One region of the Leptolyngbya iicbica LK genome, then DNA from elsewhere that is predicted to be linked to it. Evidence: predicted binding sites of a transcription regulator. Region 1 holds the regulator's gene; the other holds the start of a gene.
What was found. The regulator HrcA, encoded in region 1, represses chaperone genes, less so after heat shock. The targets are predictions, from matches to a motif close to ANTTAGCACTCNNNANTNNNGAGTGCTAANT.
Positions count from the first base shown of each region.

Region 2: a site for HrcA is predicted at 12,871-12,901, ahead of groES (co-chaperone GroES). Genes of this name have one in related genera too.

Region 1 covers NZ_QVFV01000005.1:26,326-42,239, reverse strand. Annotated here, with positions in the region: gene DYY88_RS17750 (nucleoside hydrolase) at 1-913, shown strand, start outside; gene DYY88_RS17745 (hypothetical protein) at 960-1,544, shown strand; gene DYY88_RS17740 (carbon dioxide-concentrating mechanism protein CcmK) at 1,626-1,970, shown strand; gene DYY88_RS17735 (carbon dioxide-concentrating mechanism protein CcmK) at 2,164-2,517, shown strand; gene DYY88_RS17730 (hypothetical protein) at 2,688-3,293, opposite strand; gene DYY88_RS17725 (adenosine-specific kinase) at 3,687-4,169, opposite strand; gene ispD (2-C-methyl-D-erythritol 4-phosphate cytidylyltransferase) at 4,312-5,001, opposite strand; gene DYY88_RS17715 (glycosyltransferase family 9 protein) at 5,171-6,136, shown strand; gene DYY88_RS17710 (hypothetical protein) at 6,213-6,740, shown strand; gene DYY88_RS17705 (pentapeptide repeat-containing protein) at 7,057-7,884, shown strand; gene DYY88_RS17700 (aromatic ring-hydroxylating dioxygenase subunit alpha) at 7,979-9,379, shown strand; gene hrcA (heat-inducible transcriptional repressor HrcA) at 9,518-10,609, shown strand; gene DYY88_RS17690 (hypothetical protein) at 10,684-11,283, opposite strand; gene DYY88_RS17685 (tetratricopeptide repeat protein) at 11,484-12,647, shown strand; gene DYY88_RS17680 (LysR family transcriptional regulator) at 13,129-14,085, shown strand; gene DYY88_RS17675 (hypothetical protein) at 14,082-14,276, opposite strand; gene DYY88_RS17670 (hypothetical protein) at 14,322-14,519, opposite strand; gene DYY88_RS17665 (uracil-xanthine permease family protein) at 14,777-15,914, opposite strand, start outside.
Region 2 covers NZ_QVFV01000001.1:1,601,839-1,617,752, forward strand. Annotated here, with positions in the region: gene DYY88_RS06745 (D-Ala-D-Ala carboxypeptidase family metallohydrolase) at 1-498, opposite strand, end outside; gene DYY88_RS06750 (class I SAM-dependent methyltransferase) at 1,122-2,000, opposite strand; gene DYY88_RS06755 (glycosyltransferase family protein) at 2,208-3,362, opposite strand; gene DYY88_RS06760 (glycosyltransferase family 2 protein) at 3,362-5,218, opposite strand; gene DYY88_RS06765 (pentapeptide repeat-containing protein) at 5,701-6,453, opposite strand; gene DYY88_RS06770 (hypothetical protein) at 6,708-8,561, shown strand; gene DYY88_RS06775 (DUF3685 domain-containing protein) at 8,577-10,382, shown strand; gene groL (chaperonin GroEL) at 10,665-12,299, opposite strand; gene groES (co-chaperone GroES) at 12,479-12,790, opposite strand; gene DYY88_RS06790 (two-partner secretion domain-containing protein) at 13,010-15,694, shown strand.

The DNA.
Region 1 (15,914 bases):
CGATCCCGGAGTGGATGATGCGATCGCCCTGATGCTGGCCCTGCGATCGCCGGAACTCGATGTCCAAGGGATCACCGTCGTCGCAGGCAATGTGCCCCTGGCGCTCACCCAGCGCAATGCCCGTCAGATTTGCGAGCTATTGAACCGCCGAGATGTGCCGATTTACGCCGGGTGCCCACGCCCGTTGGTGCGATCGCTCATCACCGCCGAAGACATTCACGGCAAAACCGGGCTGGAAGGAGCGACGCTGCCCGACCCCACTCTGCCACTGCAAACGACCCACGCGGTGAACTATCTCATCGACACGCTCAGCACCACACCCGCGCCGTTGACCATCGCCACCCTTGGCCCGCTTACCAACCTGGCGGTGGCACTCATTCAAAAACCAGAGATTGCTGAGGGCATTGAGCGCATCGTGATGATGGGTGGCGGCATTACCCACGGCAACATTACCCCCGTCGCCGAATTCAATATTTATGTGGATCCCCACGCAGCCCAGGTTGTCTTTGATTCCGGTATTCCTATTACCTTCATCAGTTTGGATATCACCCATCAAGTGCTGACGACGCCGGCACGGTTAGCGGCCATCCAAACATTGGGCAACCCCGTGAGCGAGGTCGCCGCCGCAATACTCGGCCATTACGGCAAAGTTGATGAACAACGCCTGGGCACAGTCGGTGCCCCCTTACACGACCCTTGTGTCATCGCTTATTTGTTGCGGCCCGATCTGTTCACGACGTATCGCGGGTACGTGCAGGTGGAGCTCAGCAGTCCACTCACGCTGGGGCAAACGGTGGTGAGTCGGGACGCTCGTGAAGCCCCCTGGGTGGACATTGTGGACACCGTAGAGGCCGAGGGCATTTATGAATTGCTGACAAAGCGATTAGAAAATTCCGATTCTTTATCGGTTTGATCAAAATGGGGTTGATAAGATTGAAGAAACTTGAGTCACTGTGCCCATGGTCTACACCACTGCGGAACTTCTCGACTTTCTCGATCAGGAATTGCGGGCAGCATGGCGCGGCGAACGCATGGTGTTGTCCTCCGAAGAGCGGCTAAATCCCGTAGTGGCGAAGGCGATCGGTACTGAAAAGCTCAGTAAAGTCTTTGCCGTACAAGATTTTCGCGACCAGATTCATCACTACCAGCGCGAGCACAATGTTTCCGGACTCGTCTGGCATACCTGCCGCTTTCAGGGGCGATCGCACCAGTTTCCCGAGCTCCATCCCCAACTCATCGCGACGGCAGCTGACAAGCAGACCCTGCAATCTGCGAAAACGGGCGTCATTGAGTTTTGGCGCAATTCAATCGCGAATCTGCGGCTGTGGCGATCGGGCACGCCGCCATTACCGCTGGAACTGAACACCATCGAACGGTGGATCGCCGAGGCTGAGTGGGCAGAAATTGACGCCACCCGCGCCGAGCTTTACCTGCGCCTGTGCTGGGGGGATCCCAAAGTGTGTCATTACGACTGGGCTCGCCCCGACTCAGGATGTGAACGAATCATTGCCGCGATCGCTGAGCCCAGCTCAATCAAGGTATGATTCTAAAGCCTAAGCACTTTAGTCGGCTTTGATTTAAGGGGCTGGGGCTGAACGACCGTTTTTGGGTGGACAGAGAGATCTATGCCGTTTGCTGTTGGTGTGATCGAAACGTACGGATTTCCAGCCATGCTGGCTGTGGCAGACGCCATGGTTAAGGCAGGCCGAGTCACGATTGTGAAGTATGAACAAGCCGACAGTGGCCGCCAGTTTGTCTGCATTCGCGGTCCTGTGTCTGAAGTCAAACGCGCAGTGGAAGCGGGCCTGATTGTCGGTAGCGATTTGCCCAATGAGGGATGCGTCACGACGCACTACATCGTGCCCAACCCACCCGAAAATCTGGAAGTGGTCTTGCCGATTGATTTCACTGAAGCATCTGAAGAGTTTTGGATTGAAGAAATTCGGGACAATCGCTTACCCGGATTTTAAAACTGGCGCATGGTTTGAGCCAAGTCCCAAGGGTTACTGAAGTAAAGGGCACCCCTTAATTACGTAACTGAACCTTGATAAAGGTAAAGAATGTATCAGTCAGGGAAAAAGCCTCCCCCGAGATCGCGCTAGAGTCCACAAGACTCGTACAATGTTGGTTTAGGTACAGGCTTAATTTTTAGGAGATAAGGTAATGCCTCAGGCAGTTGGCTCCCTTGAGACGAAAGGCTTTCCGCCTGTTTTGGCGGCAGCAGATGCCATGGTAAAAGCCGGGCGAGTAACTTTGGTGAACTACATTCGCGCTGGCAGTGCTCGGTTTTGCATCAACATTCGGGGCGACATTTCTGAAGTGAAAGCAGCCATGGAGGCTGGCGTTGCCGCTGCCGAAAACTCCCCCGGTGGGGTATTGGAAACTTGGGTCATCATTCCCCGTCCCCATGAAAACGTGGTTGCGGTTTTACCCATCGACTTTGGTGAAGATGTTCAAGTCTTCCGTCAAGCCGTTGAACAGCCTGTGTTGCCAGGCGGTAACGGCGGGCGCAGCTAATCACACCGGCGGTCCGGTTCGGCCACCTACATTTTTGGGGTACTGGGCTCAAATCCTCACCGCAAGAAAGTGAAAGCCTTGCTAATTGCACAGCTTTGAAACATGAAAAGACCTGACTATTACTTTGATAGCCAGGTCTTTCGCCATTATTGCGCCTCCTTTGCGATCGCTCACTCCGCGATCGTCGCGCCGGGCTCATAGATGCAGATGGCATATTCTTGTTGAGCGGCCACAATCACAATTTCGTCACCCCGCTGCGAGAGGCGAGAGCCTAATTTAAGCGCCGTGTCAGCCTCGGTTTCACGGCGATAGAGACTAAAAAGCTTTTGTCCCTCGGCGAGCCCCGGCACCGTATCCGGCAGGTCGGGCACCTTAAGGGTGCAGGTACGATACCCCGGTTGGCGATCACTGATAATCCAACAATTTGCTGGCCCAAACGACGGTGGTAATGTTCTCGGTTGTTGACCGCTGGGAGCCACCAAATAAGCCTCGGGTTCAGCAACCCAAATAGCATAGCCTTTGGGGGTCGGCGTCATGACCGCAAGTTCGCCATTGGCAGCCAGCTTTTGCAAGAGGCTGAAAATCTTGACCGGGTCAGTAGCTGAGCGAAAGAAGCTGTAAAAGCCACCGTCTAGCACGATTGCGGGAGAGCGGTGCCCGCCCCCGGGCACTCCAGGCTCAGGAATGAAGACATGGCAAGTTGTGTAATCGTCGCGTTGCGAGAGCAACTTGACTGGCTGTAAGGACAGCTCGGATTGAGTGAGTTGGGATTTCAAGGTGGCGGAAGATAGCACGGCGTATGAATAGATGAAGGGGATAGGAGCATTAAAATCGAAGGCGTAAATCCCACTGGGGTGATAGACGTGACTCCGTGTTATTAACTTGCCCCGAATGTTGCATTTTCTAACTACGGAATTCACTGAAATCAGTCCCTGAAATCCCTGATTTTCCAGGGATCTAATCACCTCTCACCAGGCTCTGTTGAGCGTGAAAAAGTTGACTCATGATGGCTGACTTGAGGCGGCGGGCCAGGAGTCAAAAAATCTGCCATCAGGACGAGCGATCGCCTTCCATCCAAACTGAGGCAACGGCGGTCTCCGCTTTGGGCGCAATCGGGCGACACGTTGACACCGCGCCTCTTTCAGGATCGACGTCTTCGAGACAAGAACTCACAGCTTGTAACCAATTTGCCGTAAAAAGTTGTGCCTGTCTGCCGCATCCTCAGGCCCTTCAACTCCCTGGGGCGAACTGCCATCGACCACCCCTAAGATGCCCCGGCCCTGGTCTGTTTCCGCCACGATCACTTGCACCGGGTTGGCCGTGGCGCAGTAAATGCCACAGACTTCGGGACAGGCTTTGATTGCGGGCAGGAAATTAATCGGAAAAGCCTCTTGCATCAAAATATGAAAGGTGTGCCCAGCAGCTACGTTGCGAGCATTTTCGACGGCGATCGCGGTCAATTCAGGGTCATTGCCCGCTTGGCGGATCAGGCAAGGACCAGACGCCTCACAAAAAGCCAAGCCGAACTTGACCTGGCTCGAAATCCCCACCATGACTTCATATAAATCTTCAACCGTTTTGATGAAATGGGATTGTCCCAAGATGACATTGGCCCCATCGGGAATGGTTAGGGGAATGGCTTTGAGTTCCATATGTACCTTCTGTGGTGCAAACTGAGGCAACGCTGGAAGGTGATCGTTCGCTCAAGTCGCTTCATCTCGCCCTGCCATGCAGACGATCGCGCCACTCAGGGAGCACTGAGCTGACCACCTTCCAGCCGTGATTGTTCATAGCTTACGCGGCGGTTTCGCGATCGCTCAGCACACTGTCAGCAATCTTCAAATCTTCGGGGGTGGTGACCTTTAAGTTTGTCTCTTCGCCCGGCACAATTTTCACCGGCAGGCCCACTTTTTCGAACAAGGCCGCGTCGTCGGTGACGGTCCATTGCTTAGCTTTGCCCTCATCATGGGCAGCTTTGAGCGGGGCGACATGAAACCCTTGGGGAGTTTGGGCGGCCCAAAGATAGTTGCGATCGGGCGTTGCCGTCACGATGCCATCGTCGTTCACAATTTTGATGGTGTCTTTGACGGGAATGGCCGCGATCAGGCCCGGACAAGTTTGCAGGGCGGCAGCACAGCGATCAAACAAGTCGGGGGTGGCTAAGCACCGAGCCCCATCGTGAATCAGCACCTGCTCAGCCGTGGGGGGTAGCGCTTGCAAACCGTTATAAACCGACTCTTGACGAGTCTCGCCCCCCAGCACCATCACGACGGGTTTCGCCAGGTTGAGAGTATCTAAAATCGCCAGCAAATCGGGCTTGTCAATTTCCTGACAAATCAAGCCAACCCACTCAATGCTGGCGCTGGCTGCCGCTGCTCGCAGGGTCCACGCCAAAATCGGTTGCCCCCGCAATGGCAACAGCAGTTTGTTGCGATCGCTGCCCATGCGACGCCCAACTCCAGCAGCAGGGATCAACAGATGCACGACCGACACTCCTTTCGCAGAATTCTCTCCCCACCCTACCCTGAAACCCGCAGCTGCCAGACTGATAAGCAAATCTCACCATTAATTATTGGTAGTTTTGTCGGGAACAACGCATTCTTACTGGCCACGTTCCTCTAGAATGTGGAACGGATAAGCAAGATGGACAGCTATGCAAGTACTGGCTCTCGTTCCGGGTGGAATCAGCGAACAGCTTCTTTTTTTTCCGACGCTTGAGCAGCTCAAACAAGCCTTCCCCAAGGCCGAGATTTCTGTAGTGGTAGAGCCGACGGCAGCAGCGGCCTATCGAGTTTCCAAGGTGGTAAAGTCCACCATTCCTTATCCATTTGGCAAAAATAACAGTCCGGCTGACTGGGCCAACCTGTTGGGAATCGTGCGCGATCGCGAATACGAGGTCGTGCTGACGGCGACCCAAGACTGGGCCACCGCGTTGCTGTTGTGGTTGAGCGGCATTCCCACTCGTATCGGTTATCAAGGCTCAGCTAACAACTTATTTTTGACGGCGACAGTGCCCGACAAGCCACAGCAGTATGCCGCTTTTCGCTATCACGATTTGCTTGGGCCACTGGACCTCGTCGAGCCTTGTCCAGAGACCGTCATCAACGTGCCCCAGGGTGATATTGGCTGGGTAGAAGGGCAACTCCAAACCCAGGAAATCGGCGATCAAGGCTACGTGCTGATGTACCCTGGCCCGACCGATAGTCATAACCAGGATATTTACCCGGTGGAAAATTGGACGGCGATCGCTCAAGATTTCCAACGCCGCCAACCGGGACTCCCTCTAGTCTTATTGCAGCAGCCAGAAACCGCGGATGCCGTTAAAGCGATCGTCCAAGGGGTGCCCAGTTTGAAAATCATGCGGCCTGATAATTTAGGGCAAATTGCGGCTTTGGTGGCGGGCGCTAACCTGCTACTCGCGACCGACAGCTACGTATCAGAGTTGGGCGTCGCGCTGAGTGTCTTTACCCTGGTGTTATTTGGTGGCAACACCCCAGCCGATCGTCTGCCCCCGGTGGACGACACCGAGCAGCGCTTTTTGGGGATTACATCAACCACTAACCAGGTGGCAGACATCGCCGTTGATACCGTCTTGAGCAAGGTGTGGGGCGAAGGCTAGTGCCTGATGGCCGACAACGCGATCGGTCGCGACCTTGCCATTGCCAAGCTGAATCCTGTATTGAGAGGGCAAAACCGTGGAAAAGATCAAAAGCCAAGCCGGCAAAGTGAGTGAACTTATCTTTGCTGCCGATACTGGAGCAACTTACAAAAAGGCCATCACCTTGACCTGGGCCATCCTGCGTGAAACTGGGGTTTTGCTCTGGTTAGTGATTTGTCTTGTCTTTGTCGGCGGCGAATGGTTTTGGCAAAATTCCATCTCGTTAGGTCAGTCTGCTCGCAACTGGTATGAAGGGCTACAGACCAGCAGCGAGGCTGAGTCTAAGTCGGCAACAGAAATCGGCCAGTCGGCGCTGTCGGCAGTGGGCACCGGGGCAGGGACGCTACTATACCAAGCGAAAAAGCAACTCGGAATTGATGCTGAGCCGCCCGCTCCCAAGCCACAGAAACCCAAGGCTGAAACCCATCAGGCCAAATCACCCGCTCCCGAGCCACCTCCGGCCCCTAGTTCAACCGCCGTCCCCGATTCCCCCTCGACCACCGAGTCAGTAGCTCCCACCAGCAGCAGTCCCAGCCTTGAGGCAGAAGCCTCCGAAGACGCTTAAGCGAAGCTTTGCCTGACGGTGGTTCTCCTTAGAGTTGAAATAGTTGCCACCTGGATTTTAGGGGAACTCAATGGCTCGCCGCGAATGCTGGGCCAACCTTTTAGGGGCACACTGAAACGGCATCATTGCGGACTATAAAGTCCATGCCGTTAGTGTTTAAGCAGGCATTAAGTATTCGTGAGGCGTCAATTGAGGGAAGCAATAATGAGCTCGTACTGACCGGGGCTCAGGCATGTGGAAAAGATTCAAGCAGCCGCAATCTCAGCCAAAACCATATATAACTTGGATTGTGGGAGCGATCGCCACACCAGTTGCCATGGTCGTAATGTGGTCGCTGTGGCAGCTCCCCGAGCGCAAATTACCCAGCGAGTCGGCTCGTCCCACTGAGCACGAAACCGTCACCCCGATACAGCCCTATCACACCACACCAGTCAGCCATATCGGGGCGATCGCGGCAGTCATTGGTGGACTTTCCCTGCTGTTTAAGTACCGTTTGGCGGCGGAAAACGATGCGATCGTCAACCTGAGCGAAGCGGACTTCTGTGGTGCGAATCTAAGTGGAGCCGATCTCTGCGGCGCGAATCTGAGTGGTGCGAATCTAAATGGGGCCGATCTCTGCGGCGCGGATCTGAGTGGTGCCAACCTGAATGGGGCCGACCTCAATGGCGCTGACCTTTGTGGAGCCAATCTCAGCCGGGCCAACCTGAATGGGGCCGACCTGATTAGTGCCAATCTCAACGGCACCAATCTGAGCGATGCCTCATTGCGCTACGCCAATCTGAGTGGTGCAGACTGTCGCTATGCCAACCTGAGCGGCGCGGACTTTCGACAGGCCAATCTCAGCGAGGCTGATCTCAACTGCACGCTGCTCAGCCGAGCCAATTTTAGCGACACCAATCTCAGCAATGCGTTGCTATTTTTCACCAATTTGCGCGATGTACTCAATCTGGAACCGTTCCAGCTAGAAACTCAACCTTCACCGCTGTTGTGTCATGTGGCTTTGCCGTCCTATGGTCAGCAGCCCGATCTCAATCCCAACCGAGCCTGTGATCGAATCCCCCAGCTATTGAGCACTCGTTACCGCATCTCTCTCGAAGAAGCACAATGGATGGTCAATGAGGCTCGTCAACATCACTGGGACTGATCCAACTGGCAACATCTGCCAAGGACAATTGAGCTGTCAGTCAGTGAAGATATGTAACACAATAGAAAAAGCACCACTGTGATTTCTCAAAACTATGACGGTTACCCAAGACGCAGCTAAGCCCGACCAGATTCCTACGACCCTACCGGCTGGCGGGCCAGACGCAGAGCACTTTGACTGGGCCGAAGCTTGGTATCCCGTCCACTATGTCGAAGATCTGGACAAAACCCGTCCGACTCGCTTCACCCTGCTAGAGCAAGACCTGGTCATCTGGTGGGATCCCAACGCTGATAATTGGCGCGTCTTCGTCGACCAATGTCCCCATCGCTTGGCCCCTTTGTCTGAGGGACGAGTGAATGAAGCTGGCTTACTGGAATGTCCTTATCATGGCTGGGCCTTTGCTGGAAATGGCACCTGCGAACACATTCCCCAAGCGGCCCCCGAGCTTGAGGCCCAACGCTCTAATCGGGCTTGTGCCAAGTCCTTGCCAACGACAACGCATCAGGGGTTGCTCTTCGTATATCCGGGCAAAGCTGAAAACGCCGAAAAGGTCGCAGTGCCTGGCATTGATCCCCTTGAGGAAGATCCCGATGGTTGGGTATTGCTCAACACCTTTCGCGATTTGCCCTATGACGCCCTGACCCTGCTCGAAAACGTCTTGGACGCCAGCCATATCCCCTATACCCATCACAAAACGGTCGGCAAACGGGAGAACGCCGCGCCCATGGAAATGGAGGTTTTGACCGCGGGCAAGCAAGGATTCACCGGCATTTGGCCGGAGGGGCCGCGGAAAGGCAAGTTGGGAACGCAACACACCACCTTTGTGGCGCCTTCGCTGATGTATCACGACCTGACTTCAAAGCAATTTGGGCGCACGCTGACAGTTGTCTATGCCGTGCCGACACGTAAAGGCGAGTGTCGTCTGTTTGCTCGATTCCCCTTCAAGTTTTCGTCCAAATTACCCAGCTTCTTCATCAAACTGACGCCGCGTTGGTACAGCCACATCGGCAACAATCGCGTGCTAGAAGATGACCAAATCTTTTTGCACATTCAAGAACGAATGTTGGAGAAAGCTGGGAATAAGTCTTACGCTCAAGCCTGTTATTTGCCAACTCCAGCCGATCGCTATGTAATGGTCTTTCGCCAGTGGATCCGCGACTTTAGCGCTGATCCATTTCCCAGGCAAGCGCTCCCGGCGGAGTGGTCAAAACTAGACCTGCTCGATCGCTACCATTCTCACACTCAACATTGCGGTAGCTGTCGTCCCGCGCTGGCCAACATCCAGAAACTGCGTCAAGCCGCCCTCATCTTTAGTGCGCTCATCTGGTCTGCCCTTCCTTTGAGCATTGCCCTACAAGGAACCTTCTCCCTCACCTTGGGAATATCGCTCACCGCGCTGCCCATTGCAGCCGGAGCCCTCTGGCTGTGGCTCGGCAAGTTAGAGCAAAAGTTTTATAAGGGCGATGGTCTGCCGCCGCGCAACTTGCCGGAGTAGTTGCCGTTCCTAGTCAAAAATGTGAAGCACTCAGCCCCAATCATGACTGTGCGGTTACTGCTGTTGCCCCCAACGGCGAATCAATCTGCTAAGGTTGAATGCAATCTTTAAATTCTTTGAAAGCAACCTAATCATTGCATGCTAGACCCTGTCATCTTAAACACGCGTCAGCAGCAGGTACTCTGGGCGACTGTGCGTCAGTATGTCTCGACGGCAGAGCCCGTCGGCTCTAAAGCGCTGGTTCAAGAGTATGGCCTGAAAGTGAGCCCCGCTACGGTACGGCAGGCAATGAGCATGTTGGAAAAAGCCGGGCTGCTATTCCAACCCCACACTTCGGCTGGGCGAGTACCCTCAGACTTTGGCTATCGACTGTATGTTGACAATCTGATTCATCCCGCCGAGGGAGTTGCCCAAACCATTGATACCCAGCTCTCAGCAACGCTCAAGTGGGATGGCTGGAGCTTAGAGGCGCTGCTGAGAGGAGCCGCACAGATTTTGTCAACGGTCAGCGGCTATCTGACCCTCATTACCGTGCCCACCAAGCAAAATGCCAGAATTCGTCATGTCCAAATTGTGCTGCTGGGGCCGACTCAATTATTAATGTCGGTGGTGCTAGATTCGCTCGAAACTCAGTCAATGGTGATTCAGCTACCGGGCGATCAGGTTGACACATCCGCCCAGGTTGAAGCACTAGAGCGGGAATCAAGGATTCTCTCAAATTTTCTCACCGCGCATCTAGTCGGATGTCCGCTCCATAAGATTGCGGAGTTAGACTGGGGTCAGCTCAACCGCGAGTTTCAGCGATATGCCGACACTCTGACCGAGGCCATGGCTTTGCTGGCCCAACGCAATCAAAAAGCGATGGAAAGCACCCAATTCGTCATGAGTGGGCTCGGGGAAGTACTGCGGCAGCCAGAATTTTCGGAAGCGCAACAGGTGCAAGCGATCGTCCAGCTGTTAGAAGAAGAACAGGCCCAGATCTGGCCCTTAGTCTTTGAGACGGATGCGGAAGATAACTCTGGTCGTCGGGTGCGCGTCCTCATCGGCTCGGAAAATCCGCTCGAACCGATGCAGGGCTGTGCATTGGTCTCTTCAACTTATTGCCAAAACACCTTGCCCATCGGCAGTGTGAGCATTTTGGGCCCCACTCGCATGATGTACGAAAATGCGATCGCGGCGGTTGAGGCGGCAGCAGCTTATCTGACCGATGCTTTTAACGCCGGACACTAGCTGCATAGCTGAGGCCAGGCATCAGGTTGATTGGGGCAACTCGGTCAGCTGACAGACTGCTACGGTTTAGAACATCACCGTTGCTGTGGAAGCTGTAAGTCTGACAAATTCGTAGCGGGCGCATTCAGCACATTCACCATGATGGGATGATCGGTGGGTCCTGTCAGGGTCAATAAGGTGCGGCCATCCTGGCTGAGAAAGGTCAGGTTTGCGATTTCTAGTCGATAGATTTCATTGAAGTAGACATAACGCACGGCGGGCTGCCCAGCGAACGTAGAAGCCACATACTCGGGATTGTAATAATCTAACCAGGGCCGCCGTTCGCGCAGCAAATCCACCAAGGACTGGGTAGGGTCGATCGCCGGATGCACTTCTAAAGCGACATACGGAGGAACGGCCCCATATTCCCCTGTGCGGGCTAAACACTGAATAAAGCTAAAACTATGGGGGTCGTGAAACGTAATGTGACCACTGCTCCGCAACATCGAGCGGTAATTGCGGGGAATCTCTAGGGTCACCCCCAACGCATCGACGCTGAAGGTCTGTAGGTCGGGGCTCGCGATCGCTGGCGGGGTTGCCCGGCACGAGCGCGCAAATGCAGGCGGCGAGAATAACGATATCGCAATGCTTATCCCCCAACTGAGGATGATGGTCGCTGGCATCAATCGGTTCATCTCGTTACCCTCACACAACCCATTGATTTAGTTGAAAGTATTCTCTCGTAGCGGCGATCGCCTCAGCAACCGCAATGTCGAGTTAGTGCTCTGTGATAGAGCGCCGCTTAATACAATTACAAGTTGTCGTTGTCGTTACGGAATAAGTTTGTCACGTTGGGAAGTGGGCATTATGGAACTGTCCAGCGAGGCCGAAAATCATGTCACGATTCTTGCATTCTTGGGCACAACAGCAACAGGGACGATATCTGCTGCGACGGGGCCTAAACTTTGCCCAAAAAGGCAACTATCCGGCGGCGGTCCAATCGCTGACGGCAGCTCTTAGTTATCATCCGCAGCCAACCCAGATTTTTGTACGGCGCGGGTTGCTTTACCTACAGCAAGAGCGCTATGCCGAGGCGCTGACTGATTTTGATCAGGCGATCGCGATTGCCCCCAACCAAGCTACCGCATACGGCCATCGCGGCTTAGTACGCTATCAACTCGGTGACGAAACCGGGGCGCTGACCGACTGGGCCACCTCATTAAAGTTAAATCCCAGCGATGGCACTGTGCGCTACAACCGGGGCCTGGTCATGGCCCAGAAAGGCCAATACCAAGCTGCCTTAGAAGACTTTAACGTGGCTATCGCTCAAAATCCGCTATTGGCTGAAGCCTATTTGCACCGGGGCAAAGTCAGAAACCAACTGGGGGATCAAGCTGGTGCAGTTAAAGATTGGGAAATCGCCTTATGCAATGATTTACGGTTGAGCGAAGCCCAACAACTATTAGTGCAGACTCAAACTCAGGTCGATTCGTTGAATCTGCAAGACCAATTTCAAGATTTACTGCCTGCTGGGTTAACGATCGCTGCAGAACAGCAAGGAACTCAGCTCACCCTGACTTTGCACCGTCCGGTGGGCACTCCGGTCAATTATTTTCAATTGCCCAATGTTTTACGCGATCGCCTGGTCGAGCTACAACTACCAGAGGTGCGGCGATTTCGACTCCTTGCTAAGGCTGGCGACTCCTCTCTATCGGAATGGGATCAAACCTACGGCATTTATGACAAAGCCCCCTGTCCTTCTCCCCATTGGCGCGATGCCGTAGCAACCACACTCTTACTGTTTCCGCCATTTGGGGTGCTGGCTCTCGTATTAGCCGCCCAAGTCAAACCAGCTTATCGCCGGGGCGACTATCCCATTGCGGCACGGGCCTCCAAAGCCGTGCGCAAACTCTGCCTCAGTAGCGGGGCCATTATGGGGGTCATGCTATTTGGTCTCGCCAGCTACGGCGTATACACCTATGTTGAGGGAGAATACCCAAATCCGGCTGCTAAAACAGCCATGACGACTCCTCCAGAGGATATTGAAAAACCGCTCTAGAATATGCTGAATTTTGGGAAACTTGCGGCTTACTCTAACCAGCTTCTGTGATTGTTCAGCCAAAGCAACGTGATCGTTCAATGTCTTGGGTCTTGTAATTCTCAGCGCCGCCATGTCACTTACCGGATTTGGCGTCTTTAGATAATCTCTCAAAAGAGGGATACAAGCTGGCTAAGGTGTTTTTTTATGAGAAGCATCTTGTCGTCACCGAGCATCAAAACGCTTGAGTTGGCCTGCTCAAACCTTGAGTTGGCTGGCTTAAATCCTTAATCCGACTGGCTGTTTGGGCGACAACAGGCATAGACATTGCCACCTTGTTGGACGCTGTCTTGGTCAGACATCCCTTGCAGAAGCGGTTGCTATCAGCGCTCAAACATTCTCAGTAGAGGGCAGGGAACGGAAGCCTGACTCTTCTGGTCGCAACGACGGGCAAATGATTGCTCCGTATATCCCTAAAGTTCCACGGTTTCTCGAGTGAGTGATGAAAAAGCTGCCGCACAACCAAGTTAAGCTCACGCAACTCGAAATTGTGGCAGCGGTGGCAAAGACGAGCAGCTTTAGTGAGGCGGCCCTGGCATTAGGTATTTCGCAATCGGCAGTGAGTCATGCCATTTCTACTTTGGAAGAGACGCTGGGCGTCATTATTTTTTCTCGGGGGCGGCATGGGGCGACGTTGACGCCTGTGGGCGATCGCATTCTGGCCCATGCCCACAGCATTTTAAATAGCACTGAGGCCATTTTGCGCGAGGCGGCGATCGCGAAAGGGGTCGAGCACGGCAAAGTGCGAGTGGCCACCTTTCGCAGCGTGGCCACCCACGTCTTACCCAGCAGCATCAAACAGCTGCATCAGCGATTTCCGGGCATTATCATCAACCTGAATGAACATGACGACGATCAACAGGCCAAGCAGGCCCTCAAAGAAGGTCGCGCCGATATTAGTATCGTGACGCTGCCTGCCGGTCAGGGCTTGCAAACCTGGGAATTGCTGCAGGATGAATACGTTGTGTTGTTGCCGCCAGACACCCAGCTCAAGAGCGCCCCTCTGACTTGGGAAGAACTGACACAACAGCCGTTAATCATGCCGCCAGTTGATTATGTGATGATGCGCCCAGTGTACGAACACATTAACGGGCTCGGCTACTGGCTCAACGTGGTCAACGAAATTGAGACGGATGCGGCCACCGTCAGCTTAGTGGCCCAGGGATTAGGGGGCACGATTTTGCCTCGACTGTCAGCAGAGCCGATTCCGCCAACGGTACAGGTATATTCTCTGCCGACACCGTTAATGCGCACCATCGGCGTTGCGGTCTTAGCCGATGCCCTGCTGACACCAGCGGTCTATGCTTTGCTGGATATTTTGCGATCTCAATTTACTCCACCAGCCGCGATCTCGCCCGAAACCCCGCTTCCTCAGATCGGGCTACCAGACAGCGATTAGTTATACAACGACTTGGCTTCAGACATTGCCACCAATTGGGCGACCGTCCACCCGGCTCTGGACGGAGCTTGCCGGGTGTCAGTCCCCATAACGCCTGCTCCATAAGCTTCTTCCAGGGCTCTGCCTAAATTCAATCGGCGAGCAGCATCGGTCAGATTGCGATGAGATGCGTGATTGCTAGTCGGTTTCATTTGATTAACTCCTTTTTTAAACGCAGCGAAAACAAATTGCGATCTTTAAGCGAGAGTGGTGCTCGACCGGGCACTAGACAGCAGCAACAGTTGATCGAGTGTCCAGTTCTGCTGAGGAACCCGCAGATAGTCAGCCGTCACCGTGCCAAAGCCGTAGGTATCGGCTAGAGTGCGGCCCAAAAATAGGCTATGGGCCAGTTGCACAAAGCCTACTGGGGAAAGGTTACTGGTCGTGACTTGCATCGTATCTACCGCCTGAGATGAATCGTTTTCCTTCGATACATCTACGATAGACAATCTTAAAAAGGATTACCAAAACTAGGTTTCAGCGATTCCATTAAACTTACTCATGGAATAAAACCGGGGAGCCGTTATGGGCGATCGCGCTCACTCAACCGCTAGTTGGGACTCTCCTCAAATCAGCCACACAAAAAAGCTCCAGGTGATGTGTAAACCTGAAGCTATCGTGAGCTATCCGATGTGTCGATGAACGAGAGGCCCTAAATGCGGCGACCCGGTAGCACCATATTCAGCACCAGTGCCGTTAAACCGCCTGTACTGATACCCGATGAAAAGATGCTTTTCACTAAAGGCGGCATCTGTTCCAAAATGTCGGGCACAACGCTGACGCCTAGTCCTAAGCCCAAAGAAGTCGCCAAAATAATCGAGGCCCGTTTGTCTAAATTGACCGACGACAAAATTTTGATGCCAGCGACCGCCACCGAGCCAAACATAATGATGGTGGCCCCGCCTAAGACCGGCTGCGGAATGGTCTGAAACACACCGGCCACAATTGGGACAATGCCGAGGATCACGAAAATACCGGCAATAAATAGCCCCACATAGCGGCTGCCAACCCCCGTTAACTGAATTACCCCGTTGTTTTGGCTGAAAGTGGTGTTGGGAAACGTGTTGAAAACTGCTGCGATCGCCGAGTTAACCCCATCGCCCAAAATACCGCCTTTAATCCGCTTCATATACTTTGGCCCGGTGATTGGCTGCCCCGTCAACAGCGACGTTGCCGTCAAGTCACCAGTCGACTCAATGGTGGTGATGAGGTACAGAAAGATGAACGGAATGAACGCCGAAAAGTTGAATCCAAACCCATATTTGAAGGGAATTGGAACATTAATTCCACCCAAATTGGCGAGGTTGCTGAAATTCACCAACCCCATCGGAATCGCGATGATGTAGCCCACAACTAGCGCGATCGCAACCGACGACATGCGCAAAAATGCACCACCGACGTTGTTTAGAATCACAATGATGGCCAATACCAACAGCGACAGTCCCAGGTAGGCAGGGCTGCCAAAGGTGCCCGCTTCGCGCGCGGCAAAGCCCCCACCCATACTGGTAAGACCAACATTAACTAACGTCAAACCAATGAGTGTAACGACAATGCCGGTGACTAGTGGCGTGATGATTTTGCTGGCAAACTGAATAAATCGGCTGAGAATCATCTCCACAAATGACCCCAGAAAGCACAGCCCAAAAATGGTACCGAGTGCAGACTGCGGCGTACCACCGGCCCCCGTCACCGCCACACCCGCTGCAATAATCGGGCCAATAAAGGCAAAGCTCGTACCCTGAATGCTGAGCAAACCAGACCCGATAGGGCCAATCTTCTTAGCCTGAATG
Region 2 (15,914 bases), on a different contig from region 1:
CGTTAACAAGATACGAGTCAACAGTTCGATATGGGGCACATACACATACCAACGAGTCGTTTGGCGATCGCCAATCGTCGGCTCTAACAGTTCAATTTCCCAGTGGCTGTTGCCCACATTGGTGTAGTACTGAATGTCAAACGTTTGCCCCTTATCCACAAACACTTTTTCCTTATCGGTCAACTGACTCGAATCTTTCAGAGCCAGCTTGAAAAAAGTATCCGCAGTCGTCCGAATTTGCATTCCCCGCAGTTCGGGAATTGGTGGCGGCTTGGAGGGCTCATCCGGTTTCGGTTCGGGCTCCGGCGCACCCGTCCCCACCGCAATCGTCATAGCACCTGGCTTGTCAGGACGTTGAAACCACCCCTTCATCGTGGAAATATTTGCCACTTCTTCTAAGGGATTCGTCGATGAAGGCTGTTTATAAATCGCATCAATGTAGTAATTGCCATCCATCAAATAGACCGCTTTGTCGGTCTCCTTAATCCAGGTGCCCATGCTGGTCTTCTCCTTCATCAGACAGCATCACGCGATCGCCCCAAAGGACAGATCAAGTTGCGCCGTAGCATCCCACAGGGTGAAACTGTCTCATTATGTCTCTACATGGCAAAAGCAGAACCTGTTCACAATGCAAAAACTCAGGAAATCGCAAAATTGCACCTTAAGACCAGCACCATGGTGCTCTTTTGATATCAGCATGGTGAATTTAGCAAACAAGTCAGCATCCTGTGCTTTTGTCTGACTCCACAACGCATCCCAGCTAGGAGGCTATGTCAATGTTTCACTCTATTGCACCCAGATAGGCACAAAGACAGTCTGAAGGAGGCAAGAAACGTCATGGTGCACACTTGATATGAGAACCCTGATTAGAAGGACTGAAGCTTGAGCAAAAAGTCCTAGATACAAGAGTCGTACAAGTTCTGTAGAAGCACTTGTCACGCTATGGAGAGTGCGATCGCTTATTGCATTCTGCACATGCCTAGCAAACCAGGCGTATGCATGAGCATCACTACCTAACCTCCCGCAGGTAATGAGAATGATGGATGAGGCTTAATATTGACTCAAAATCTTTGAAAACTATTTTTCAGGAAAGCTTCTCAGCCTCAAGACAAATTATCGTCTCAATTATTGTGATAAGAGACACAAGTTTGGGCCGAAATCACTTTTCTAAAAGGGAACTCTTCGTAAAGCGTACTACCTCGCCACAAATTATGGCCTTCTGCCGAGAGGTAGAAGGTCTCTAAATCTCTAGCCATATTCTCAAGCATCTCGTCACAAAGATGATCGGTATCGCTTTGGGAACACGGACCTTGAACCAGCCCTTTTTGCAGATAAAACACTTTCTTTAGAGTAGCTTTGTGGGCGTCCGTTCTATCACCTTCCACCACAATATCTAAGCAATGAATAGAGCGGCCACCCTGACGTAAAAACTTATGAATGCCTCGATAAACACTATCCAGATCCACCAATGGAATATGCTCTAGCACCGAAATAGAGTAAATGCCATCAAAACTAGCGTCCTCATATCCTTGCAAATCATCACTAAAATAACTCCTAGTGAATTTAACATTGGGAAATTGTTGTTTGTAGGCCTCGTATTCTGTGGGCCCATTACCAGCCCCTTCATATGGATCGACAATTGTCACATCGTACCCAAGCTCAGCTAACATACCTGCGGCCAAAGGCACACCTCCACCAATCTCTAAGAGCCTACTCCCAAGAGGAAGAGTTCCCAGTACAGCCTTGACCGTCCAAGCTCGTTGAACATTTTTAAGATCACCATTTAGATGACAGATTTGAGGTAAGTGATCAGAGCTATCACAAAAGTCACGCACTAATGCGTAGTCCAGTTCTGCAAACTCTTTTTGACTATATCGATCGATCAAGTCACGCTTAGACGACTCATCTAAAAATTTCACAGGTGCCGCTGGTTTAATCACTTGTTTCATCTTCCTAGCAGTCGGCAGCAGCTTTTTTAGATTCATAGAACTTTCTACCATGGTTATGTACGAATACAGAAATGCAGTTTTAGCTAACGATTTGTCGGAATCTTATCATATTAGCTAGGAGAATTTTTATTCCCTTGCTTCACCGATAGAGCCAGACAAGTTCTAAAATAGATTTTTTCAATCTATTTTTTCAATCTTTCAAATCCAGGCTAAATGTAATCAACACATCAACCTGTTAGTATCTCGTCATAAGAAATTTTAAGGCTGAGTCTGAGCTTGATAGAAATGAAACAACTTACTCGCATTAATCGACCAGTCTAAATAAGCGTTAGAAAAGTCTACCGCACCGGCACCTAGGCAACTTCTCAGATCTGCATCAGCCATTAACAACTTAACGGTTTCGACGATGCTAAGCGCATCTACAGTAGGAAGAACCACGGCTTGCTCCATAGATTTTGTAAACCGCCCAATATTCGTTTCAGGCAAAATAACTGGCTTACCCATCGCTAAAAACTCAGGGAGTTTAGACGGTAAACGATAATCGTTGAAAGCGTCTCTCTTACCCGGTTGAACTAGAATATCGGCTAAGGCGAGAATGTTGGCGATCGCTGCATGATTTTCTACATATCCCAACTCGATAGAATATTTTTTAGCCCACTGGCTATCTGCTCCCAAAAAGTCATGAAAATCTTGTCCTGTGCGAATTAATATCGTTGGATGCCCCTCACGATTGAGCATCGCTACGGCTAGATAAAGGCTCCTCACCTCACAGGCATTAGCCGCGTGAACGTTACCGGTGTAACAAAGGACGGTGCAATTAAGGGGCACTCCTAGCTTTGCGGCCAGAGTTTGATCGCGATCGCGAGGAAAGAATATCGTTTTGTCGACACCAGGCCAAAGAATTGAATATGGCACATGGGGTGGCACAAATTCTTGCAAGCGATCGATAATGATCGTAATGCCATCAGCAAGGTTCAGAAATTGCTGATAACGGACAGGATGCGATAAATGACTTGGAAAGTGAGATTCGTCAGCTGCTGAGAGTTCTTGAAGTGATTGATGAGTATTTTTTTGAAGAATTAACTCTTCATTGTCCTCTAAATGAATGAATAGCTTGAAAGAATATAGACTCCTGAGCTTTTCACAAAAAATTCGCACTATTTCACGTGGAGTCCAGGCATGAACGATGTCTGGTCCTTGGCCATTCTTATAGATTTTTTGTAGCGAACTTATCTCATCAAACTCGATGGTCGTATACTGCCTCTCTCCTAACGAAACGACAGTCTCTTTTTGATTAGGAACAGCAACGACACACTCCAGACCATAGGTAGTTAATTGATTAGCAAAATTATGAACATGGATAGCGCTGTTCGCCCTAAAGTTGTGATACAGAACAAACAGAATGTTTTGCATTACGTAACCTTAATGGAGTAGTCGAAACGATCAAGCGCGAAACCAGGATTGTAAAAAGGATCGCCAGCTTCAATGTAGTCTTGCCACTGATCCAGTAAGAAATAGCGATCCACCAAATCATAATACTCTTTGCGCGTTGCCGATTCATGATGAATCAACGTCGCCTCCGGGACAACGATATTACGTTTTCCCAAGTGTAGGAGCCTCATGCAAAGATCAGCATCTTGGTAGTGGTGAAAGTAATGCTCGCTGAAGCCTACTACTGCATTAAAATCTTGGTTTTTCACCATCATGCAGGCAGCAGTCACGGCAGAAACCTCACGGGCACATACAAGCGAGCCAGCATACCCATCTGCCCCGACCGGAAATCCCCGCATAATATGGTCAGCGGTCCCCCTAATGCCCATGACTACCCCAGCATGTTGCACAGTATGGTTCGGGTACAAAAGTAACGCGCCAGCGGCACCAACATCAGGCTGTTCTGCATAATAGAGTAAGTTTTGTACCCAATCTTTAGCGACTATTTCAGTATCATTATTCAGAAATATCAAGTAATCACCTTGTGCGTACTGAGCGCCTAAATTATTGGCTTTTGAATAGTGAAAAGGATAGGGAAATAATAAGCGTTTGATCGGATATTCTTGCATGAGCTGCAACGCTTTAGGATCACTCGTTTCGTTATCAACTATTACAACTTCAAAATTAGGGTAAGTAGATACAGCAAAGAGACTATTGAGGCAACGTTCCAGATGATGGGGCGCATCTTTAGTGGGGATGATAATGCTCACAAGAGGGTAAGTATCTTTGACCGCAGGCTGGAGTTTGATGCGGTGATTGCCGAGTTGTTGGGCCGTAGCCGGTAAAGCTAGACGCTTTAAATGAGCATTAACGGCTGCTTGCTGTAGCTGCTCAATTTTTGGTTTAGCCCTTACATCCGCAGCTATGCTACCTGGAATTTTGCGCCAATGATAAAGCACTTCCGAAATATGACCGACTCGCAAGGCGGACTCTGAAAGACGTAGCGCTAATTCATAATCCTGAACACCGTCGTATTGGCTATCAAGTCCGCCGAGGTCTAAGACATGTTGCTTGCGAACACATAATAGGTGACCCACATACATGACTCCCCGCAAGTATTCTGGCGACCAGTCAGGCTTTAAAAAAGGCTCAATATAGTACTGACCGGAACCATCGATTTTGTCTTCATCAGAGTAAACAAAATCGAAACCTTTTTCTAACTCTTGGAGTGAGCGCTCAATGGCATGGGGCACTAGCGTGTCGTCGTGATCCAGAAAACAGACATATTGGCCATAAGCCATATCCAAGGCTTTATTGGTAGCGGCGCTAATACCCCCAGAAGTTTGAAATGCCACTCGGATTCTAGGATGTTTTTGGGTGAGTTGAGTGAGAACAGTACGAATATCTTCTGCAGAAGATCCGTCATCTACCAGGCACCATTCCCAAGCATGAGAAGTTTGGTTAAGTACGCTCAAAACAGTTTCAACAAACCAATCTAGAGAGGAGTTATACGTGGGAGTCAGAATACTGATAATTGGAGGATCATCAATTGGAATAGAAGCACTATGGGCAATCAGAAGAGGATCTAAGATTTGCCGAAATTGCTCAGTTGTAAGATTTTGATAGGAGGCTGAAAACGTTTCGGATGGTGTGCGTTGAGGCTGACTGACTTCGGCGTAGCGCAGTCGCTTAATTGTACGCTGGGATAATGACTTTGTACGCTGGGATAATGACTTTACCTTATGCTTAAGCAGACTGGGAGAAGTACTGTAGCTAACCAGGGACTTAAATTTAGAGGCCAATTTGCTAAATTGACTTGGTTGGGGAAGATTAGGCATTGTCTGATCTATCTACAGGTTATCTCTAGACTTTTTATATTTTTGAAGGTCGTATTTCAAAAGGTTTGAATAGGGTAATCACTTACCCAAGCTAACCTCAGATCATCCATTAAGACTCTATCGTTAAACGTTCTGGCAAGCCAGATACACTGGAGTGCAAAGCTTAAGACATTGAACGACGATCACCTCTTTGCCCAACAAATCGGAAATTTTGAGCGCAGCCAATCAGGTTGCAGCCAATCAGGTTAATGATGTCTAGCATCAGTACAGCTTGCCAGGGAGTAGGCTCGCTTTGTAGCCAATCCCCGGTCAGAGGGTGCGGTGACCGAGGCCATCTGAAATCGCCTGCTCAGACGCCTCTCCTTGCCTGAAATTTGGTCTTTGAACAAGATTGCACTGGGCTAGTAAGCAACGATCGCATTCACTCTTTGCCGCATATTTTACCCCTTTCAAGACTGTCAAACTTAGAGACGGGGCTAGGGTCACTCTCTCAGACAGTCGGCATTATTGAGGCTGCCATCAGGCATGATGGTGCGGCAAAACGTGGCGTCTTCAAAGGTAGAGCGGTTGATGATGGCGCGGCGTAGATTGGCCTCGGTCAGGTCAGCGCCGTCGAAATTGCTGCGGACCAAGCGTGCCCGTGAAAAATCCGCCCCTTGCAAATTGGCGTTAGTCGCATCGGTACGCAAAATATAGGCTTCGGTCAGGTCAGCGGCTTGCAGGTTAGCACTAGCCAGATTGGCGGTGGTAAAACTGGCCTTGATCAGAACAGCGGCGGAGAGGTCAGCAGCGGCCAACTGAGCGCCAGTGAAATTTGTCTCAGGGGCGATCGCTCCCATCAGATCCGCCCTTTGCAAATCCGTTTCAGTCAGATCCGCAAAAGCTAGACGAGCGTCCGACAAATTACTTTCCACCAGTGTTGCGGCTGTCAAGTTGGTCTGAGTTAGAACAGCGGCTTGCAAATTGGCCTGAGTCAAATCAGCCCCTTGCAAGTTAGCGTTGCGCAAGACCGCATCCTGGAGATTGGCATTTTGCAAGTTAGCCCGGGTGAGGCTAACCCCGGCAAGTTGCAAGCCAGAAAGCGCAGCTCCGGCGAGATCACAGCCATTACACTGCCGTGAAACGAGCAGTTGCTGCACTGGGTTAAGCGTGTCCGCCATGCTGGCCAGAGCACTGCCGATTGTTGCTTGGGCCAAAATCATCGTCGCGATCGCCCATTTGCCCCATCTGCCCATGCGATTTCTAGTCTGCCTCAGTAGACGAAGTTGAAGAGTTTACACAACCCAGCGTTCAACTTTCGGATTTACTTCTACAATATCAGCACATTCTGGGGACCTAGCGGGTGACGCATCGCCCCTGACGATGACTGGCTACTCGACTCTAGGATGGGAACGGTATCCCTCTGCGGTCGATAGGGGGTTGCCAGTTAATTTTGGCGCAGAAATCGCCAATCTTTTGTACACGTCTGTTGCGGACCTTCACATTTGTTATGGCGCGATCGTCTGTTCAGCCTCAATCGACCCTCGGTCGTCCTCAAACTAAAGTTCGCCTGCCGCTGGGCTGGTTTTGGCCCCTCTTTTGGAGCGGCCTGATGGTCGGATCAGGCATTTTTGGCCTGTGGGCACTGGCCTGGTTAACTCGGATTCCGCCCCTACCCGATTGTGATGAGGTCACTGCGGTCAGTGCCGATGGCGATCGCCTGATCTGTGCCCAATCCGCTTTGCGGGTGGGTAGCGCCAAAAGTTTGATCCAAGCCGTCCAGTTATCGGCCCACTACAGTCCGACCCATCCGTTCTATGTCGAAACTCAGCCCGTGCTGGTGGAATCATCCGAGCGACTGCTCGACAAAGCCACGCAAAAAATGCATGAGGGCGACCTCGAAACCGCCACCGAGTGGGCCAGCCAGATTCCCCTCGACACGCCGCTCCGCGACGCTGCCCAAAGCAAAATTTGGGACTGGCAGCAGGAATGGAAGCAGGGTCAGGAACTCGAAAATTCCATTGAGCAAGCCATTGCTGCGCGAGATTGGAGCGCCGCTGATAATGCTTTGCGGCAGCTGAAACTGCTGTCGAGTGATTATTGGGTCGGCACCCGCCATAGCGAATTGCAACAGGCCAAACAGTTAGAAGCTACCGCTTGGACGCAGCTGGAACAAGCGCGGGGGCTCGCGAACACGGGTAATCCCGACAATTTGGGGCAAGCGCTGGTCATCGCTCAGCGCATTAATCTCACCAGTCAAGCCTGGCACGAAGCGCAGGAAGAGGTAGACCGCTGGAGTCAAAACCTGTTGCTGTATAGCTTCCAGCGATGGGAACTAGGCGATGTGGAAGGGGCGATCGCGGCGGTGCAGAAAGTGCCCCCCGACCCTAGCCTTGCCCCCGAAGCCCAAGACCTGATTAAGTTCAGCCATGCGACCCGTTTAGCCCAGCAGGCTCAACAAGACAGTCCCGGCTATTTGCAACTTTTCCAATTGATGGAAGCCATTCGCGCTGCCGAACACATTCCTGAAAAAAGTAGCTTTTACGAAGCAGCACAGACCTCAATGGCCGCGTGGCAAGCGGAACTCGAAGATCTGCAAACCCTGAAATTTGCCAACAACGTCGCGAGTCTGCGCCAGGGTTGGGCCTATGACTATGCCTCAGATCTAGCGTGGCAGGTGGAACTAGAGCGGCCCCGACGTTTGCAGGCGCAAACATTGATTGCCCACTGGCAAGACGAAATCGAACGCATTCAAGATCGGCCCTTCTTGATGCGGGCGCGAGCCTTGGCGCAAAAAGCCACCATTCCCGCCTTAGAATCGGCGATCGCCGAAGCGCGAAATGTCGCCCTGGGTCGAGCCTTACGCATCGATGCTCAGACCCTCATTGCCGACTGGCTCGACCAAATTGAAATCATCCAAGATCAGCCGATTTTGACCGAAGCGAATCAACTCGCCGGCGAAGACCAATTGCGAGAGGCGATCGCCATAGCAGAACAAATTCAAGGCGATCGGGCACTGCATGGGCAGGCGCAAGCCATGATCAAAGATTGGACGCGCACCATCCAAATCGAAGAAGATGGCCCCATCTTAGAAAAAGCCAAATCGCTGGCCTACAGTGGCTCGCTCACCGCCGCCATTGACCTCGCAGCCCAGATTGCTCCGGGTCGGGCGCTCTATGGTGATGCTCAAAACGCTATTGAACTGTGGGAAGCTGAAAGGGCTTATATTTGGAAGCTAGAGGCAGAGGAAGCGGCGGCAGAAGCAGCCGCCGAAGCCGATCCGCCCGATACCTTTGATACCCCTGGGAATGCTCCCAATGGTGAACCCATGACTCAGCCTCCTCCGCCCCCCATCGGCAACTAGCCATCAGCAAACGGTATGACCGCGTCTCCCATCAATCTGTTTCTTGTGGACGAAGATCCCGTCTTTCGGCTGGGGTTGAAGATTTGGCTAGAGCAGCGGGCTGATTTTACCGTCGTGGGAGAAGCGTCGGACAGAAGTGCGACGCTGACGACCTTAAGTGAATTGCAGGCCGCTGCTACGAGCAGTGCCACTGACGCCGGTATCAGTACCCCCTCTCCCGCAGTCGACTTGGTGGTGATTGATTTAGGTCTGGGTCAAGACCAACCCGACCAAGTCATGGGTCTGGAGCTGTGCAGCGAAATCAAACAACAGTTTCCAGAACTGGCGGTCTTAATTTTGAGTGCGCAAACGGCCCCCGTGCTGCAAGCCGCCGCCCAGCAAATGGGGGCAGACGGCTTTGGCACACGGGATCTACCAGTGCGAGACCTGGCACGACTGATCGTACAAACGGCGCGACCCGCTCCGGCGGTGGCTCCTGAGGCGAGCAGCGATATCGTCTTGCCTAAAGTTTTGGAAGGCCCGATCGCTTATCTTAATCGCACCTCAATTGAACAGATTGACGCTGCCATGACCGACATCGAGCAAGTGGCCCAAGAGCAGTTGTCGTATTGGTATCGGCTGGTGCTGGCGGGCAAATACCGCGAGCTGCGAGCAGCACGGTGGCTGGTGCAGCGCATGTTGCCCGTGCGGGGGACGAGCGCTAGCCCGACTCAGTCCATGCCGCCCTTAAACGAAATGGTGCAGACGTCTACTAACGGCTCCCAAACTCCTTTTATCTCCCCAGCGGCCTTGGCAGATGCGGCCAGTCGGGCGATCGCGCGTCAGCGGCCCCTCGTCCCCGTGGCGGTTGGCGATGTGCGATCGCGGGTTTGCGAGGCCGTCTTTCTCAAACTCCAGTTTCCCCTCGATAATCGTAGCGATGTGCCACTAGAAATTGACATTTTGCGGCCCGATAAAACGCGCGAACTGCTGTACACCGTGCTGCGATCGTTTGAGACCCTGTTGGATGATTTGCAGCGGGCCAACATTCTGCCCGGACAGCTTGAGGATCAATTCCCCACCTTACTGCGCGATCTGTGGAATAACGTCACGGTGGACTTTTTTGGGCGGTATTACACCCCTGCCGCCGACGGCATCGAGCAGCCCATGGTGGTCGTGCTACAGCAGGATGAGGCGATCGTCGATACCGCGATTCTGGCTAAAATTCCCGATGTGACGACGCTGCTGGCTCATCTCCTATTCCAAGCGCCGATCGAAATTGCAGGCGCATCTTACATGGCAACCACCCCCGAAGCTCTGCGCCGCAGCCAATTTTTGCTAGAAAATCTCTTGATTCAAGTTGCCTGCGCCGTAATGCAGCCTGTGCTCAACCACTATCCCGATGTGGAAAACTTGAAGCGCAGCCTCTATCAGCGCCGCATCATTTCCACCCGCGACATTACCCGCTTTCGTAATGAGCTGTCGTGGCGTTACCGCTGGGACGAATTGGTCAATGAGCCCAAAGCCATGTTTGAAAGCGAGTATCGGCTCTTTGCGATGACCCCCAATGGGCTGCAAACCCATACGATTTACGCCCCCCGCCAAACAGAGTTGGAATCCCTCTCGGGTTTGAAATATGCGCTGACCTTTGCGCTGGAGGCGAGGGATGCGATCGCCCCCCGCGTCAGAGCCGCCATTTCCCTAGCTGGCAGCACCGTGGTCTTTGTGCTTACCGAAGTCATTGGGCGCGGTATTGGCCTCATCGGGCGCGGCATCGTCAAAGGCGTCGGCAACACCTGGCAAGACATTCGCCTACGGCAGCGACAGCAGGATGAACCCTAAGCAATGGTGGCAGGGTGAAAAGATGATCGGGTAGATGCACCCTAGAGTTGCCTGTTGCATTGCTGCTGGATAAGTGACGTGATCAAGCCGTCACTCAGGGGACGGGTCCCCTCTGTTGGTGCTAACGGTACTGAGAAAACGATGCAAGGGACTCGTCCCCTTGGGATCGTTGGAGAAACATAGAGGCGTGATGGATGGACAGCATGAAAAAACCGCCGCTCTCTTCAACGAGAGCAGCGGTTTAGGCAAGGTTAATTAACCTGCTGAGGCAAAATCATCGACCTAGTAGTCGAAGTCGCCGCCCATGCCAGCGCCAGCGCCAGCACCAGCACCATCTTTCTCAGGCTTATCAACCACGATGCACTCGGTGGTGAGCACCATGCCCGCGATGGAAGCCGCATTTTGCAGCGCCGAACGAGTCACCTTAGCAGGGTCAACGATACCGGCTGCAATCATGTCTACAAACTCACCATTAGAGGCGTTGTAGCCCACGTTGAACTCTTTCTCTTTGACGCGCTCGGCGATGACTGCACCATTCTGGCCAGCATTCTCAGCGATGCGCTTCAGGGGCGCGGTCAGGGCACGAGTCACGATTTGCGCACCGATCAGTTCTTCACCAGTAAGGTTGCTGGCAGACCAAGCTTCCAACTGAGGAGCGAGGTGAGCCAAAGTCGTACCGCCACCGGGAACGATGCCTTCTTCCACCGCTGCTTTAGTCGCGTTGATGGCATCTTCTAGACGCAGTTTGCGATCCTTCATTTCGGTTTCGGTCGCTGCACCCACTTTGATGACTGCGACACCACCGGAGAGCTTGGCTAAGCGCTCTTGCAGCTTCTCTTTGTCATAGGAAGAATCAGTTTCTTCGATTTGACGGCGGATCTGCTCACAACGCGCCTTCACTGCCGCTTCGTTACCTTCGGCGACGAGGGTGGTGTTGTCTTTGGTGATGGTGATGCGACGGGCTTGACCCAGCATGTCGAGCTTGGCGCTCTCTAGCTTGAGACCAGTGTCTTCGCTGATGACTTGACCGCCAGTGAGGACAGCCATATCTTCGAGCATGGCCTTACGGCGATCGCCAAAGCCAGGCGCTTTCACAGCAGCCACGTTCAGCACACCGCGCAGACGGTTGACCACAAGGGTAGCCAGGGCTTCCTTCTCGATGTCTTCAGCGATGATCATCAAGGGCTTGCCCGCACGAGCCACCTGCTCAAGGACGGGCACCAAGTCTTGGATCAGGGTGATCTTCTTGTCGGTGAGCAGAATGTAAGGCTCGTCGAGGACGGCTTCCATACGCTCAGTGTCGGTGGCGAAGTAGGGAGAGATGTAGCCTTTGTCGAAGCGCATCCCTTCGGTGACTTCCAGCTCGGTCGTCATGGACTTGCCTTCTTCCAAGGAGATGACGCCTTCGCGGCCCACCTTGTCCATGGCTTCGGCAATCATGGCCCCGACTTCTTCATCGTTACCAGCCGAGATAGTACCGACTTGGCTGATGGCGCTGGAATCCTTAACCGGATTCGCCAGCTTAGCGATTTCGTCAATCAGGTAAGCAGTGGCCTTCTCAACACCGCGCTTCAGAGCGATCGCATTCGCCCCAGCCGCCACGTTGCGCAGACCTTCTTTCACCATGGCGTGAGCCAAGACGGTAGCCGTGGTGGTACCGTCACCAGCGGCGTCGTTAGTTTTGGAAGCGGCCTGACGAATCAAAGAAACGCCAGTGTTCTCAACGTTGTCTTCCAGTTCGATTTCTTTTGCGATGGTGACCCCGTCATTGACGATTTGAGGTGCACCAAACTTCTTTTCCAACACGACGTTGCGGCCTTTGGGGCCAAGAGTCACGCCGACGGCCTCAGCCAGCATGTCCATGCCTTTCTCGAGGGCGCGGCGGGCGTCTTCGTTATAAATAATGCGCTTTGCCATGAGTTGTAATCCTTTCCTGCGAGGAGATGTGAGTAAATGAAAGTTTGGAAGCGAGCAGATAGGTCTGGGGTTTGGGGGTTAGGTCTGAGGTTGCAGACTTGGGGTTTGGGGTCTGGGGACCGCGATCGCCCGTCACCGATTACCCACTACCTAACACCTAGTCCCTAATTCCCTAGTCCCTAACCCAAAGATGCCAGGATGTCCTTTTCCGAAAGCAAAACGTACTCGTCGCCACCTAACTTGATGTCAGTGCCTGCGTACTTGGAATAAAGCACCTTGTCACCGGGCTTTACTTCAGGGGCCTGACGGCTACCGTCTTCGTTACGCTTGCCAGGGCCAACAGCGGTGATTTCACCGACTTGAGGCTTTTCTTTAGCCGTGTCGGGCAAAAGGATGCCGCCGGCGGTAGTCTCTTCAGAAGCGCTGACCTTAACCAAAACGCGATCGCCCAGGGGAGTCACGCTGGACGCACTCAAAGTAATAGCTGCCATTACAAATTCTCCAGAATCGCTAACACTGAGGTGAATTTGTGCTTGCCTAGAACAAAGACTGACTGAATCGGGTCTTTGCGGATTAGCACTCTCACGCTCCGAGTGCCAATTTAGAGCTTTGCGGGGGCCATCTACAACTGCGCAGTGAGTGCGGGTTCCCGAACTGAGCTCGCTCAGGGTGTAGGCAATGGGTATCAATGTCCTCTCTTTTGGTGAGCCATGATGAAATTTTGGCGATGGTTAGCGGTGCTTGCCTGTAGCTCCCAGAGTGGCCTGCTGACCTGGCAGGCGGCCCAGGCCAGCCCAGTGGTCCCCCAGGCAGGCACCCCCACCCAAGTGCAACAAACCGGGTCAGAGTTCACCATTATGGGCGGTGTCCGCTCAGCCGATGGGCAAGCCCTGTTCCATGCGTTTGAGCAGTTGGGCTTATCGCAGGGGCAAATTGCGACCTTTCTCGCGCAGCCCGAGGTGCATTCTATTTTGGGAAGTGTCGTCAGCGGCAACCCCTCATACATTGATGGGCTATTGCGTGTGTCGGGTGGGGGAGCTGATTTATATCTCATCAATCCCGCTGGCATTTTGTTTGGCCCTCATGCCCAGCTCGATCTCAACGGGTCGTTTGCGGCCACAACGGCCAGTGGTGTGCTGTTCGATGGCGCGTTATTTAATGTATTGGGCAGTGATGACTTTAGTCAGATCACTGGTATGCCCACGGGGTTTGTGTTTGCGGTGGATGACGCCGGGGCGATCGCCAATGCCGCTGACTTGGCCGTCAACCCTGGGGAAGCGATCGCCCTCATTGGGGGACAAGTCATTTCCACCGGGTCGCTGACGGCACCAGGAGGGGAAATCACGATCACCGCGATCCCCGAGACCGGGGTCGTGCGCATCAGCCATCCAGACATGGTGCTAAATCTGGAGATTATGCCGCTGCCGCCGGACGCGATCGCTGAGAGTGGTGCCATGACGCCCCTAACCTTAGCGGCCCTGCTCACGGGCGCCCCTGCTGACCTGGCCACGGGCTTGACCGTGCAGCCCGACGGCACCGTCGCGTTAACCAACGATGGCACTGTCGTGACGCCAACGGCGGGGAATGCGATCGCCAGCGGCACCCTCGATGTTGCTGGCCGTCAGGGGGGCGATGTCGCAGTGGTGGGCGATCGCATCGCCTTGTTGGACGCCACCGTGAATGCCTCCGGTGCAACGAACGGCGGCACCGTGCGCATTGGCGGCGACTATCAGGGCCAACCCACCTTGCCCGGTGCCACCCTGACCTATGTCGATGCCGAGAGCCAAATCACCGCTGATGCTGGCATCAGTGGCGACGGCGGCCAAGTCATTCTCTGGGCCGATGGCACCACGGCGTTTTACGGCGACATCAGCGCCAATGGGGGCCAAAACTCAGGCAATGGCGGCTTTGTCGAAGTTTCGGGCGCGGAGACGCTGATCTATCGCGGGACGGTGAGCGCGATCGCGCCCCACGGCCAAGCCGGGACGCTACTGCTCGATCCGACGAACATCACGATTCTTGACGGCAATGGCGACGGCGACGATACGCCCGATGTCGATCCCCTCAATCTCAGTCCGCTCAACGTGTTGGCTGCCGCCGCCACACCCACCATTATTTATGAATCAGAGCTGGAAAACACCGCTGGCAATGTCAATGTCACCCTGCGGGCCACCAACAACATCACCCTCAATGATTTAGCCGATGATGCCCTAACGTTCAATACCGATCCCGTTACGCCCGGAGCAATCACCTTTGAAGCGGGTAACGAATTTCGATTTGTGGATCCCAATGATGCGATCGTGGCCCCCCGGCGCAATCTCACCATCAGTGCGGCGACCATCAACGTTGGCACTCTCGATACGTCAGAAACGGGGAGTTTTGGCGGCAACGTCACGCTGAATGCAACTGGGGCGATCGCGACCCGCACCATCAATACCTTGGGCAATGCGTTGGGCGGCCCGACTGATGGTAGCGGCGATATCACCCTCACCGGCAGCCAAATCCAAACGGGTCGCATTCAAGCGGGGGGCGGCTTTCTCAACGACAGTCGAGTAGAACTCACCGCCACCAGTGGCGACATTATTGTTGACACCATCACAGCGGGCGGCGGCGGTTTAGAAATTGATGCTGCCCGCCGCTTTCAAGCTCGCGACACTTTTGACTCTTTTGTGCGCATTACCCTCAATTCCACCGACGATGCGGACTTAATTGACTTTCTCATGCGGGGCAATCCACAACCGCTCATTGATGCCGGACTGGTGGATACCGCCGATCAAGTGTTCATCACTTTTCCCACCAGCATTGGGGTGAATCCTGGCGGGGGCCAACCGGGCAACATCGTGATTCGTCATGGGGGCTCAGCCGCGAGAAACTTTAGTGATGGCAATATCACCATTACCGGCTCCGGCGCATTCCCCAACCTACAGTTTGTGTCGGGTCCCAATGACGACCACACGATTGACATCAATCCGCTGGTGCCTGTAGCCAACTTCACTGGCTTCACGACACTGTTTCCGCCGGGCACATTTCCAAATGAGGCCAGCGGCACCATTGGCGCGATTTTACGAGGGCAAGGCGATGCCACCCTGGTCACCTCCTTCCAAAATCAGCCGTTTGTGCCATTACCCGAAGCATCCGAAGGCCCGGGTGCTAATGAGGGGTTGCCGCGAGCGGGCGGTCTCACGATTGAAAGCGGCAGCTTTGAAAATGTGGCCAATCTCACACCAGAGGACGATAACGAAGACGAAGATCCGTTAGCTGATGAGACGGATGCGATCGCCACGGATGACCTGGAAGACGAGGACTGTGTGGCCGCGATCGCCCGCCGCTCTGCCAATACCGTCGAGATCGACTCGACGTGTCCAACCCCAGCCGCTGACGAGGCAACGGATTAGGCCAAAGCAGCGTCGCCCTACAGTCAACGCAAATCTAAAAAGCGGCCCAAATCTCTATCTGAGGATGGAAGCAATTTCCCACCTGGGAGAGAAGCCGTATCCATCAGGAGTTTGAGACAGTAATGGAGTCGTGCCAAATGGCAGAATAGAGCAATGCTCACGGCCCCTCTGTGACCTCGCAAGCATCGCCTTGGTGGTGCCTTGGTACCCGTCCCAGTTG